DNA from 2 places in the Streptomyces sp. NPDC002265 genome. Region 2 is predicted to be linked to the other one. Evidence: riboswitches for the same ligand, from Rfam matches in the RefSeq annotation. Region 2 holds a riboswitch; the other holds the start of a gene.
What was found. Region 2 has a riboswitch for S-adenosylmethionine ahead of ABT085_RS00595 (aminotransferase class V-fold PLP-dependent enzyme). Riboswitches for the same ligand answer to the same signal wherever they lie in the genome.
Positions count from the first base shown of each region.

Region 1: another riboswitch for S-adenosylmethionine. It lies ahead of thrC (threonine synthase); the one in region 2 lies ahead of ABT085_RS00595 (aminotransferase class V-fold PLP-dependent enzyme).

Region 1 is NZ_JBEOWS010000154.1:3,531-9,726, forward strand. Features, by position in the region: gene ABT085_RS25105 (NADH:flavin oxidoreductase) at 1-109, opposite strand, end outside; gene groL (chaperonin GroEL) at 385-2,007, opposite strand; gene ABT085_RS25115 (cold-shock protein) at 2,322-2,528, opposite strand; gene ABT085_RS25120 (MoaD/ThiS family protein) at 2,959-3,234, opposite strand; gene thrC (threonine synthase) at 3,231-4,514, opposite strand; SAM riboswitch class I at 4,532-4,672, opposite strand; gene ABT085_RS25130 (glucosyl-3-phosphoglycerate synthase) at 4,861-5,805, shown strand; gene ABT085_RS25135 (alpha,alpha-trehalose-phosphate synthase (UDP-forming)) at 5,913-6,196, shown strand, end outside.
Region 2 is NZ_JBEOWS010000002.1:37,995-44,190, forward strand. Features, by position in the region: gene qcrB (cytochrome bc1 complex cytochrome b subunit) at 1-717, shown strand, start outside; gene trpD (anthranilate phosphoribosyltransferase) at 840-1,904, shown strand; SAM riboswitch class IV at 1,997-2,113, shown strand; gene ABT085_RS00595 (aminotransferase class V-fold PLP-dependent enzyme) at 2,469-3,830, shown strand; gene ABT085_RS00600 (Lrp/AsnC family transcriptional regulator) at 3,961-4,242, opposite strand; gene ABT085_RS00605 (rhomboid family intramembrane serine protease) at 4,326-5,054, opposite strand; gene ABT085_RS00610 (hypothetical protein) at 5,218-5,457, shown strand; gene ABT085_RS00615 (NYN domain-containing protein) at 5,493-6,196, shown strand, end outside.

The DNA of each region.
Region 1 (6,196 bases), on a different contig from region 2:
GCGTCATCGGCGCCATCACGATGCGGTTCGGGACGGTGAGGCCGTTGATTTCGACGGGCCGGGACAGGATCTCGGCCGCACGGGAGGCGGCGGACTCGGTGACGCTCACGTGGGGGGGCTCCTCGGGAAGTGACGATAGACCGGACGGTATGTGCATACGCATGAATCGCGTGCCAACCTCAACGGAACCGCCACCCCTCGCATTCCGGCAGCCCGCCGACGCGCCCTGTGATCCCGGCCACGCCGGATACGGCACCGGCCCGGCGTCCGACCGCCCAGGGCCCGTCCGGGCCGGGAAAGCCGGGCCGGGAAAAGCCCGAGGGCGGTACCTCCCGTCGCCGGGAGGTACCGCCCTCGGTCAAGGACGCGGATCGACAGAGTCGATCAGAAGTCCATGTCACCGCCCGGCATGCCGCCGCCGGCCGGGGCCGCGGCCTTCTCCGGCTTGTCGGCGATGACGGCCTCGGTGGTGAGGAACAGCGCGGCGATGGAGGCGGCGTTCTGCAGGGCAGAGCGGGTCACCTTCGCCGGGTCGATGATGCCTTCGGCGATCATGTCGACGTACTCGCCGGTGGCCGCGTTCAGGCCCCAGCCCACGGTCAGGTTGCGGACCTTCTCGACCACGACGCCGCCCTCGAGACCACCGTTGACGGCGATCTGCTTCAGCGGGGCCTCCAGGGCGAGCTTCACGGCGTTGGCGCCGGTCGCCTCGTCACCCGAGAGCTCGAGCTTCTCGAACACCGCGGAGGCCTGGAGCAGGGCCACGCCACCACCGGCGACGATGCCCTCCTCGACGGCCGCCTTCGCGTTGCGGACGGCGTCCTCGATGCGGTGCTTGCGCTCCTTGAGCTCGACCTCGGTGGCGGCACCGGCCTTGATGACGGCCACGCCGCCGGCCAGCTTCGCCAGGCGCTCCTGGAGCTTCTCGCGGTCGTAGTCCGAGTCCGAGTTCTCGATCTCGGCGCGGATCTGGTTGACCCGGCCCTGGACCTGGTCGGCGGAGCCGGCGCCGTCCACGATCGTGGTCTCGTCCTTGGTGATGACGACCTTGCGGGCGCGGCCCAGGAGGTCCAGGGTCGCGTTCTCCAGCTTGAGGCCGACCTCCTCGGAGATCACCTCGCCGCCGGTGAGGATGGCGATGTCGTTCAGCATCGCCTTGCGGCGGTCACCGAAGCCCGGGGCCTTGACGGCGACGGACTTGAAGGTGCCACGGATCTTGTTGACGACCAGGGTCGACAGGGCCTCGCCCTCGACGTCCTCGGCGATGATCAGCAGCGGCTTGCCCGACTGCATGACCTTCTCCAGGAGCGGGAGCAGGTCCTTGACGGAGCCGATCTTGGAGTTGGCGATCAGGATGTACGGGTCGTCGAGCGACGCCTCCATCCGCTCCATGTCGGTGGCGAAGTACGCCGAGATGTAGCCCTTGTCGAAGCGCATACCCTCGGTGAGCTCCAGCTCCAGACCGAAGGTCTGGGACTCCTCGACGGTGATGACGCCTTCCTTGCCGACCTTGTCCATCGCCTCGGCGATGAGCTCGCCGATCTGGGTGTCGGCGGCGGAGATGGAGGCCGTGGAAGCGATCTGCTCCTTGGTCTCGACATCCTTCGCCTGCTCGAGCAGGGCGCCCGAGACGGCCTCGACGGCCTTCTCGATGCCGCGCTTGAGGGCCATCGGGTTGGCACCCGCGGCCACGTTGCGCAGACCCTCGCGGACGAGCGCCTGGGCGAGGACGGTCGCGGTGGTCGTACCGTCACCGGCGACGTCGTCCGTCTTCTTGGCGACTTCCTTGACCAGCTCGGCGCCGATCTTCTCGTACGGGTCCTCGAGCTCGATCTCCTTGGCGATGGAGACACCATCGTTGGTGATCGTGGGGGCGCCCCACTTCTTCTCGAGGACGACGTTGCGGCCCTTGGGGCCGAGCGTCACCTTCACGGCGTCCGCGAGCTGGTTCATGCCGCGCTCGAGGCCGCGCCGTGCCTCCTCGTCGAACGCGATGATCTTGGCCATGTGAAGTGGTCCTCCCGGACTGGGGTGGATTGCTCCGGACCGCGCTGGCGCCCGCGACGGACGGCTCGCACGCCTCGTGGTTCCTTGCCCCACCCGGCCTGCGGGCCTCACCGACCCGGTCCTTCGTTGTCACTCTCACCTTCAGAGTGCTAACGCAATGATTAGCACTCGCCCCTGCCGAGTGCAAGCGCCCTCGGCTGATCCGCAGGTCGCGAGCGACGGCACCCGGACAGGCCGAAGGGCTCGCACCCCACGGGATGCGAGCCCTTCGGCGAAGAACAGAAGAACGTCGCTGCAATAAGTCGGCGCGTGCTTCAGCCGGCCGCCAGCCGGACCATGTCCGCCTGCGGCCCCTTCTGACCCTGCGAGATCTCGAAATCGACCCGCTGGCCCTCTTCCAGGGTGCGGTACCCGTCCATCTGGATCGCGCTGTAGTGGACGAACACGTCCGCACCACCGTCGACCGCGATGAAGCCGTACCCCTTCTCCGCGTTGAACCACTTGACGGTGCCCTGAGCCATGCCTAACTCCCCTATTACTGGCCCTTGCACAGATCCGCACTTCGCGGATCCGGGTCAGACCTCACCCCCCATGGGACGGGGGCGTGCGCCGGAACGCGTCGACCGCGGCTGAATGTATCTGTCCAACTGCCGTCTGCAACAGGTCAATCGGACGAGAAATCCGGGCACGACGAGCTCCCCGAACACCAGCAATTCGCCTTGTTTCAGGGCAACTTGGGCCGGGCATTGGGAGCGAAAGGCGCAAAACACCTGCCCACTTTGGCTACTTCTCGTCGCCCGTGCGGCAGGTCGTGAAGGTCGCAAACCCCGGAATCGGGAGCTGCTTCCCCAACTCTACCGCGCTCAATCACACAGAATTGCCCCCTCCGCTTCTCTCGCGGAGGGGGCAATTCGATGAACACTCGGTAACCGAGGTTACCGAAGGTAATGATCAGCCTCCGGCGACCGCCGGAATGATGGAGACGCCGGCGCCGTCCGGGGTCGCCGTCTGGAGCCCCTGCTCGAAGCGGACGTCGTCGTCGTTCACGTAGACGTTGACGAACCGGCGCAGCTTGCCCTGGTCGTCCAGGACGCGGGCGGCGATGCCGGTGTGGTTCTTCTCCAGGTCGGAGATGACCTCGGCGAGGGTCGCGCCCTCGGCGCTCACCTCGGCGGCGCCGCCGGTGTAGGTGCGCAGGATGGTGGGGATGCGGACGTTGACGCTCATGATGCGAGGCCAGCCTCTCGGAAGGAGTCCAGGTTCGGGCGGATGGTCGCGGTCAGACCGGTGCCGGCCACCGCGTCGAGGGTCTTCAGGCCGTCACCGGTGTTCAGCACGACGGTCGTCAGGGCCGGGTCGAGCAGGCCGTTCTCGATGAGCTTGCGGGTCACGCCCACCGTCACCCCGCCCGCCGTCTCGGCGAAGATCCCCTCGGTCCGCGCCAGCAGCTTGATCGCGTCCACGATCTGCTCGTCCGTCACGTCCTCCACGGCACCGCCCGTGCGGCGCGCGATGTCGAGGACGTACGGCCCGTCGGCCGGGTTGCCGATGGCGAGGGACTTGGCGATGGTGTCCGGCTTCTGGGGCCGTACGACGTCGTGGCCGGCCTTGTAGGCCACCGACACCGGCGAGCAGCCCTCCGCCTGGGCGCCGAAGATCTTGTACGGCCGGTCCTCGACCAGCCCGAGCTTGATGAGCTCCTGGAGCCCCTTGTCGATCTTGGTGAGCTGGGAGCCGGAGGCGATCGGGACGACCAGCTGGTCGGGCAGCCGCCAGCCGAGCTGCTCGCAGATCTCGTACGCCAGGGTCTTGGAACCCTCCGCGTAGTACGGCCGCAGGTTGACGTTGACGAAGCCCCAGCCGTCGCCCGCCGGATCGCCGATCAGCTCGGAGCAGAAACGGTTCACGTCGTCGTAGTTGCCCTCGATGCCGACGAGTTCACCGCCGTAGACCGCGGCCATGACGATCTTGCCCTGCTCCAGGTCGTGCGGGATGAACACGCAGGAGCGCAGACCGGCACGGGCGGCGGCGGCGCCGACGGCGCCGGCCAGGTTGCCGGTGGAGGAGCAGGACAGGGTGGTGAAGCCGAAGGCGCGCGCGGCCTCCAGGGCCTGGGCGACGACCCGGTCCTTGAAGGAGTGCGTCGGGTTGCCGGAGTCGTCCTTCACGTACAGCCCGCCCGTGACACCGAGCTCGCGGGCCAGGTTGTCGGCCTTGACGAGCTGGGTCCAGCCGGGGTTGAGGTTGGGCTTGTCCGCCACGTCCGTGGGGACGGGCAGCAGCGGCGCGTAGCGCCAGATGTTCGCGGGTCCCGCTTCGATCCGCTTGCGCAGCTCCTCGGTCTCGTACCGCGAGAAGTCGTAGGCGATCTCGAGCGGGCCGAAACACTCCTCGCAGGCGAAGACCGGGCCGAGCGGCACGCGGTGTCCGCACTCGCGGCAGGAGAGCGCCGCGGCGGAGCCCAGATCGACGGGGTTCGTGGTGCTTACAGCAGTCTGCGCAGCCATGGAGGCGAGGCCCTTTCTCCTCATCTTCCTCACGACGCACTTCGCCGTGAGACGGATTTGGCACCTTCCCGAGCCGGGAGCCTCGCGTGAACGAGAAACCGACTGGAGGGTTGCCGGGGCTTCATCGGGCCGTATCCCTCTGCCCCTCTGGATGAGCGGTATGAAGTTTTCAGCGGTCGGCCACCCTGGACATGCGATGGTCATCCGCGTTGTTCAAGACTGTAACCGAAGGCCCCGACAGTTGAGAGAGTCGTCCGAACCGCGAGATGCCCGTGCCCGTCAGCCGCTGTCGCGGCCGGCATCCCCGCCCGCCGCGAGCACGCAGAACGCAGAAGGAGCCGCCGCTGTGCTGGAAGAAGTCGAGCGCTGGCTGAGCACACGCTCCTGGTCCGTCAGCGACCGCCCGCTCCACAAGATCCTCGCCGCGAAACGCGCCCGGGGCCAGTCGGTCTCCGTCGTCCTGCCCGCACTCAACGAGGAGGAGACGGTCGGTGACATCGTCTCCGTGATCCGGCACGACCTGATGCAGCAGGTCCCGCTCGTCGACGAGATCGTCGTCGTCGACTCGGGTTCCACCGACCGCACCTCGGCGGTGGCCGCGGCCGCGGGCGCCCGGGTCGTCCACCGCGACGCCATCCTGCCCCGGATCCCGGCCGTGCCCGGCAAGGGCGAGGTGCTGTGGCGGTCCCTCCTGGTCACCGGCGGGGACATCGTCTGCTTCATCGACGCCGACCTCAGGGAGTTCTCCTCCGACTTCGTCTCCGGCATCGTGGGCCCGCTGCTCACCGATCCGGACGTCGACCTGGTCAAGGCCATGTACGACCGCCCGCTGGGCGGGGCGGCCGGCCAGGGCGGGCGGGTCACCGAGCTGATGGCCCGTCCGCTGCTGAACATGCACTGGCCGCAGCTGGCCGGGTTCGTGCAGCCGCTCGGCGGCGAGTACGCGGCCCGCCGCTCCCTGCTGGAACAGCTGCCGTTCCCGGTCGGGTACGGGGTGGAGCTGGGCATGCTGGTCGACTCGCTGCACCTGGTGGGCCTCGACGCGCTCGCCCAGGTGGACGTCGGGGTGCGCAAGCACCGCCACCAGGACGGACAGGCACTGGGCCGGATGGCTGCCGCCATCTACCGCACCGCGCAGCTGCGGATGGCCCGCGGCCACCTGATCCGGCCCTCTCTCACCCAGTTCGAGCGGGGCCGGAACGGCTTCGAGCCGCGCACGTACTCCGTGGACACGGAGGAGCGGCCGCCGATGGCCGAGATCGCCGAGTACAGGTCACGCAAGGTGGCCTGACGGGTGCACGAGGTGACGTTCCCGAAGGGGTCGTATACAAATGTTTCCGGACTGCTGTGGTCCTTCCGCACGTTTGAGCGTTTCCGGGCCGGGCTAGGTTGAGGCGTATGGCTTCCACGCACGTTGCTGAGGTGCTGGTCGCGTCCAACCGCGGCCCGGTTTCGTACGAGGTGGGCGAGGACGGCTCGCTGCACGCCCGCAGGGGCGGCGGCGGGCTGGTCTCGGGCCTGTCGGCCATCGGGCCCGACGCCGGGGCGCTGTGGGTGTGCTCCGCCCTGTCCGACGGCGACCGCGAGGCGGTGCGGCGCGGCGCGGGCGAGCCGGGCGTGCGGATGCTGGACATCCCGGCCGACGTGCACGCCGACGCCTACAACGGCATCGCCAACTCGGT
Region 2 (6,196 bases):
CAGCCCGACTGGTACATGGGCTTCGCCGAGGGTCTGATCCGCTACATGCCGGGCTGGGAGATCAACCTCTGGGGCCACACGCTGGTCCTGGGCGTGTTCATCCCGCTGGTCCTGTTCGGTGTCGTCCTCGCCGCGCTGGCGCTCTACCCCTTCATCGAGGCGTGGATCACCGGCGACAAGCGCGAGCACCACATCCTGGACCGCCCGCGCAACGCCCCGACGCGTACGGCCCTGGGCAGCGCCTGGGTCACGATGTACATGATCACGCTGGTCGGCGGTGGCAACGACCTGTGGGCCACCCACTTCCACCTGTCGATCAACTCGATCACCTGGTTCGTCCGGATCTTCTTCTTCGTCGGACCGGTCATCGCGTACATCGCCACCAAGCGGATCTGCCTCGGCCTGCAGCGCCGGGACCGGGACAAGGTGCTGCACGGTCGCGAGACCGGCACCATCAAGCGCCTGCCGCACGGTGAGTTCGTCGAGATCCACGAGCCGCTCAGCCAGGAGCAGCTGCACACCCTCACCGCGCACGAGCAGTACCAGCCGCTCGACCTCGGCCCGGCGGTCGACGAGAACGGCGTCGAGCGCAAGCTGAAGGGCTCGCAGAAGCTGCGCGCCAAGATCAGCAAGGCCTACTTCGACGAGGACGGCCAGATCGAGAAGCCGACTGCCGACGAGTACAAGGAGATCACGAGCGGCCACGGCCACCACTGATCGCTGCGCTCGCCACGCGCACACAAGGACCCCGTCCGGTCTTCGGACGGGGTCCTTCGCCGTGTCCGGCGCTGGATAGGCTGTAGTGGAGTCTGTACGTGTCTACGAACCAGGAGCGGCTGATGAGCGCTGTGACCCCCGCTGGAGGCGACACCGCGGCGGGCCGTTCCTGGCCCGCGGTACTGAACGGTCTGCTGGAGGGCCGCGACCAGAGCGCCGAGAGCACCGCCTGGGCGATGGACCGGATCATGCGCGGCGAGGCCACCGACGCGCAGATCGCCGGGTTCGCGGTGGCACTGCGGGCCAAGGGCGAGACCGTCCAGGAGATCACGGGTCTGGTCCAGGCGATGTACGCGCACGCCAACGTGATCCAGGTGCCGGGCGACACCGTCGACATCGTGGGCACCGGCGGCGACGGCGCGAAGACGGTGAACATCTCCACGATGTCCTCGATCGTCATCGCGGGCACCGGTGCCAAGGTCGTCAAGCACGGCAACCGCGCCGCCTCGTCGGCGTCGGGCGCCTCGGACGTCCTGGAGAAGCTCGGGGTCAACCTCGAACTGACCCCGCAGCGGGTGGCGGAGGTCGCCGAGGAGGCCGGGATCACCTTCTGCTTCGCGGTGAAGTTCCACCCGGCACTGCGCCATGTGGCGGCCGCCCGTGGCCAGTTGGGCATCCGGACGGTGTTCAACTTCCTGGGTCCGCTGACCAACCCGGCGAAGGTGCGCGCCCAGGCGGTCGGCGTCGCCGATCCGCGGGTGGCGCCGATCATCGCGGGTGTCTTCGCCGAGCGCGGCAACTCCTCGCTGGTGTTCCGCGGCGACGACGGCCTGGACGAGCTGACCACGACCGCCACCTCCCGGGTGTGGGTCGTGCGCGACGGCAAGGTGACCGAGGAGGCCTTCGACCCGCGGGACGTCGGTATCGAACCGGTGCCGGTGGAGGCGTTGCGCGGCGCCGACGCCTCGTACAACGCCGATGTGGCCCGGCGGCTGCTGAACGGCGAGAGCGGCCCGGTGCGGGACGCCGTGCTGCTGAACTCCGCGGCGGCGCTGGTGGCGCTGCGGCCCGGCTCCGGGAGCCTGGCCGAGCAGCTGCGGGCCGGCATGGACAGGGCGGCGGAGTCGATCGACTCCGGCGCGGCCCGGCGGACGCTGGAGCGCTGGGTGGCCGTCAGCAACGCCTGATCCGCCCCGACCGGCCGCGGGCCACGCGAGGCGCAGTCCACGATCCGGACTGCGCCTTGCGCTTGCGTGGCCGTGTGGCAGGATCTGAACCAGGTCATGAGTGACAGTCATGAGGCCCCGGCCGACTGTCCGGCAACCCTCCGTCCGTGGCGGGGTGCCCCGGGTGAGGACCAGGTCGTAGGCAGCGAGGTCTACGGCAAGCGCGGACCCCTCGACGGCTCGTGAACGAGCCCAGCACCAGGGGTCCTGGTCATCGAGGGAGCCCCCTGTGAGCAAGCGAATGCGTTAGGGCGTGTCTGCCCCTTCCCGCCTGCCCCGCGACGCCATCACGCACTCTCGCCGCAGCGGGCGCAGTCCCACGTACATCCAGTACGAGGGACCACGCCCGGCACGCCGAGAGCACGCACCTGACGCCGCGAGGCCCGCCCTCCGGGCGGACGACGGGAAGGGGCGGCCAAGCCCTAGGGCGCCGAGCCCCGCCTCCGCACACCCCTTTTCATTTCTCCGCGCTCGAGCTCAGGTGCTCGCGTGGTGATTCCGCCTTGCCGCTCACGGGAGTTCCCCATGTCCGTCTCCACCGCTGCCCCCGCCCAGACCGTTTGTTCCCCGCTGGCCGTTCTGGGACGTGATGTCACCGTTCCGCTCGTCACGGGCGGCGAAGTCACCTATGCCGCGCTCGACTACGCGGCCAGCGCCCCCGCCCTCCAGCGCGTCTGGGACGACGTGGCGGCGTACGCCCCGTACTACGGCAGCGTCCACCGCGGCGCCGGCTACCTCTCGCAGCTGTCCACGGACCTCTTCGAGAGCGCCCGCCGCACGGTCGCGGAGTTCCTCGACTGCCGCGACGGCGACCAGGTCGTCTTCACCCGGTCCACCACCGACTCCCTCAACCTGCTGGCGGCCGCGCTCCCGGCCGGCTGCGAGGTCTTCGTGTTCGAGACCGAGCACCACGCCTCGCTGCTGCCCTGGAAGGACGCCCGGGTCACCTACCTCGACGCCCCGCGCACCCCGCACCAGGCGGTGCAGAGCCTGGAGCGCGCCCTGGCAGACCGCGACCCGTACGGCCCGGCGCTGGTCTGCGTCACCGGCGCCTCGAACGTCACGGGCGAGCTGTGGCCGGTGCGCGAGCTGGCGGCGGCGGCCCACGCGCACGGCGCCCGGATCGTCCTGGACGCCGCCCAGCTGGCCCCGCACCACCCGGTCTCGGTCCGCGACCTCGACGTCGACTGGGTCGCCTTCTCCGGCCACAAGCTGTACGCGCCGTTCGGCTCCGGCGTCCTGGCCGGCCGCGCGGACTGGCTGCGCGAGGCCGAGCCGTACCTCGCCGGCGGCGGCGCGAGCCGGCGGGTGACCCGGCGCGCGGACGGGGGAGTGGACGTGGAGTGGCACGACAGCGCCGCCCGCCACGAGGCCGGCTCGCCGAACGTGATCGGCGCCTACTCCATCGCTTCCGCCTGCAAGGCCCTCACCGAGGCGGGCTTCGACACGCTCGTCGCCCGTGAGCGGCACCTGATCGACACCGTCCGGGCGGGCCTCGCCGAGGTGCCCGAGGTGCGGATCCTGTCCCTCTTCGGCGACGACGCCCCGCGGGTCGGGGTGATCTCCTTCGTGGTGGAGGGCTGGAACAGCTCCCACTTCGCGGCCGCCCTCTCCGCCGAGTACGGCATCGGCGTGCGCGACGGCCTCTTCTGCGCCCACCCGCTGGTGCGCACCCTGCTGGGCAGTGACCCGGGCAGCCAGGGCGAGTGCGGCGCGCCCGAGGCCGCGCCGGGCGAGAAGTCCCTCAACGCCATCCGGGTGAGCTTCGGCGCGGGAACGCCGGACGAGCACGTGGAGCGGTTCGTGACCGCGGTGCGGGAACTGGTCAGGGACGGCGCGAAGTGGCAGTACCGGACCGAGGACGGCCGCTGCGTGCCCGCGGTCTGACCGGGTCCGTGCGCGGTGCCGTCCTGGCCGACCGCGCGGTTCCCCGCGCCCCCGAGGCCACCTGCCCGCAGGCGGGCCCAAGGGCGCGGGGAACCGCGCGCTCGGCCGCCGCCGGTCCGCGGGGAGGGACTCAGCTGTCGAGGCCGATCGCGAACGCCGCCTCCAGGTCGTGCTGGGAGTAAGTGCGGAACGCGACGTGCGTGTCCGTGCCCTCGACGCCGGGGATCTTGCTGATCCGGCCCGGGATGACCTCCGCCAGGTCCTCGTGCCGGGCCACCCGCACCATCGCGATCAGGTCGTAGGTGCCGGTGACGGAGAAGACCTCGCTGACGGAGTCCAGCGCGGCGATCGATTCCGCGATCTCGGGGATCCGGTCCACGCTGGTCTTGATAAGGACGATCGCGGTGATCACGGTTGGTTCTCTCTCTCGGCCGGGGGCCTCACTCTATGACGTGATCCCGAACCCACCAAGGCCGTGACGGCCCGCCGTGCCGGTCAGCCGCCGTCGCCCGTGGCGGGCCTGATCCGCCGGGCCGGGCCGCGGCTGCGGCCGAACCGCAGCCACGCGTACCCGAAGCCCGCGCCGAAGCCCAGCAGGTGGGCCAGATAGGCCACGCCCGGGCCCTGGCTGGCGCGGCCCGCCGCCACCCACTGCACGGCCGCCCAGAAGGGCAGCACGACCCATGCCGGGAAGCGCAGCGGCAGGAAGAACAGGAACGGCAGCAGGCTGGTCACCCGGGCCCTGGGGAACAGGTAAAGGAACGCGCCGAGGACCGCGGAGATCGCTCCGGAGGCGCCGACCAGGGACTGCTCGGAGCCCGCGTTGGCGGCCGCGTAGCCGAGCAGTGCCAGGTAGCCGCAGCCGACGTAGAAGAGGGTGAACTCCACGCGGCCCATCCGTTCCTCGGTCATCGCCCCGAAGACGTGGAGGAAGAGCATGTTGCCGAGGAGGTGGACCCAGCTGCCGTGGACGAACAGGGCGCTGGCCGGTGTCAGGGCCTGCCCGGCGGCGTCCCGGAACAACTCGGCCGGGACCACTCCCCAGTGGCGGAAGTAGGCCCGCTGGGCGGCCGACAGCGCGGCGCCGGTGCCGTACCCGGGATTGAAGCCGGAGGCCGGGCCGATCAGGAAGACGAGGCAGCACAGGGCGATCAGCCCGTACGTCACGGGCGCCGACGGCCTCCGGATCGCGCTGCCCGTGGTTGCGTTCCAGTCGCTGATCATGAACACAGAGCATGACGTACGGGGACGCATCGGCACAGACCGCCTCGCCGCCGTGGATGGGTGGGCGGCGAGTACCCGCCAGGCCGTAGGGTTACGAGCCACATGTTCCGGGGAGAGCCCGGTGCATCACGGACAATGGACAGAAGGAAGGCGAGCAGCCCTGATGACGGTTCCCCTGCCGACCGCCTCGACACGGTGGCGCTGCACCCTCTGCGGCAACCTGACGCGTTTCGACGTGACCCGCTCGTCGAAGGTGGTGGAGTACGTCCACCTCGACCTCGCGGGACAGCCGAGCGTGGAGGAGCGCGAGGTGGTCAGTGAGACCATCGAGTCGGTGCGCTGCCGCTGGTGCAACGCCGTCGACCAGGTGGAACTCGTGGACAGGCCGGGCGCCGGCTCCTGACGGAGCGGCCCCGCACGGATATTGGGGTGTGACGGATGGTGGAGACCGCAGGCGGGGGGCCGGGCGACGGCGCCGCCGAGGTGCTCGACCGTCCGCTGCCCGACGGGGTGCGGCGCCGGGTCGTGCAGATCGTCTCGGACGGCTTCGGCGGGCTGGTGCTGGCCGAACTGCCCGCCCAGTTGCGACAGTACGCCCGATTCGCCCCGAATCGCCGGGCCAAGTTCGCCGGTAACGCCATGGCGGCAGCGCTGGAGTCGGACGCGCTCTTCCGGCAGCGCATCGCCGAGAAGTTCAGGGAGGCGCAGCCCGAACTCTCCGGCGCCCTCGAATCCGGTTCGCCGCCCCCGGCCGCGGACCCCCTGGACGTGGCGGCCGCGGCCTATGTGCTGCGGCCGGTCGGCTGGGTGAAGCTGGTGGCCGCGGCCGGCGAGGAGGCGCTGCGCGCGGACGCCGAGCGGGCCGACGAGGAGAGCCGGGCCGAGCTGGAACGGCTGCGCGAGGAGCTCGACCGGGCCCGTGAGCACGGCCGGACCGAGACCGAGCGGCTGCGGGCCGAGCTGGACGCCTCGAAGCGGGAGGCCGAGTCGCTGCACCGCAAGCTGCGTTCGGCCCTCAGCGACGTCAAGCGCGGCGAGGCGGCGCTGCGCAAGGTGCACGGCGAGACCGAGGCCGCGCGGGCCGAGGCGCAGGCACAGGTGTCCGCCGCCGAGAGCGAGTCCCGGCGGCTGAAGGCGCGCCT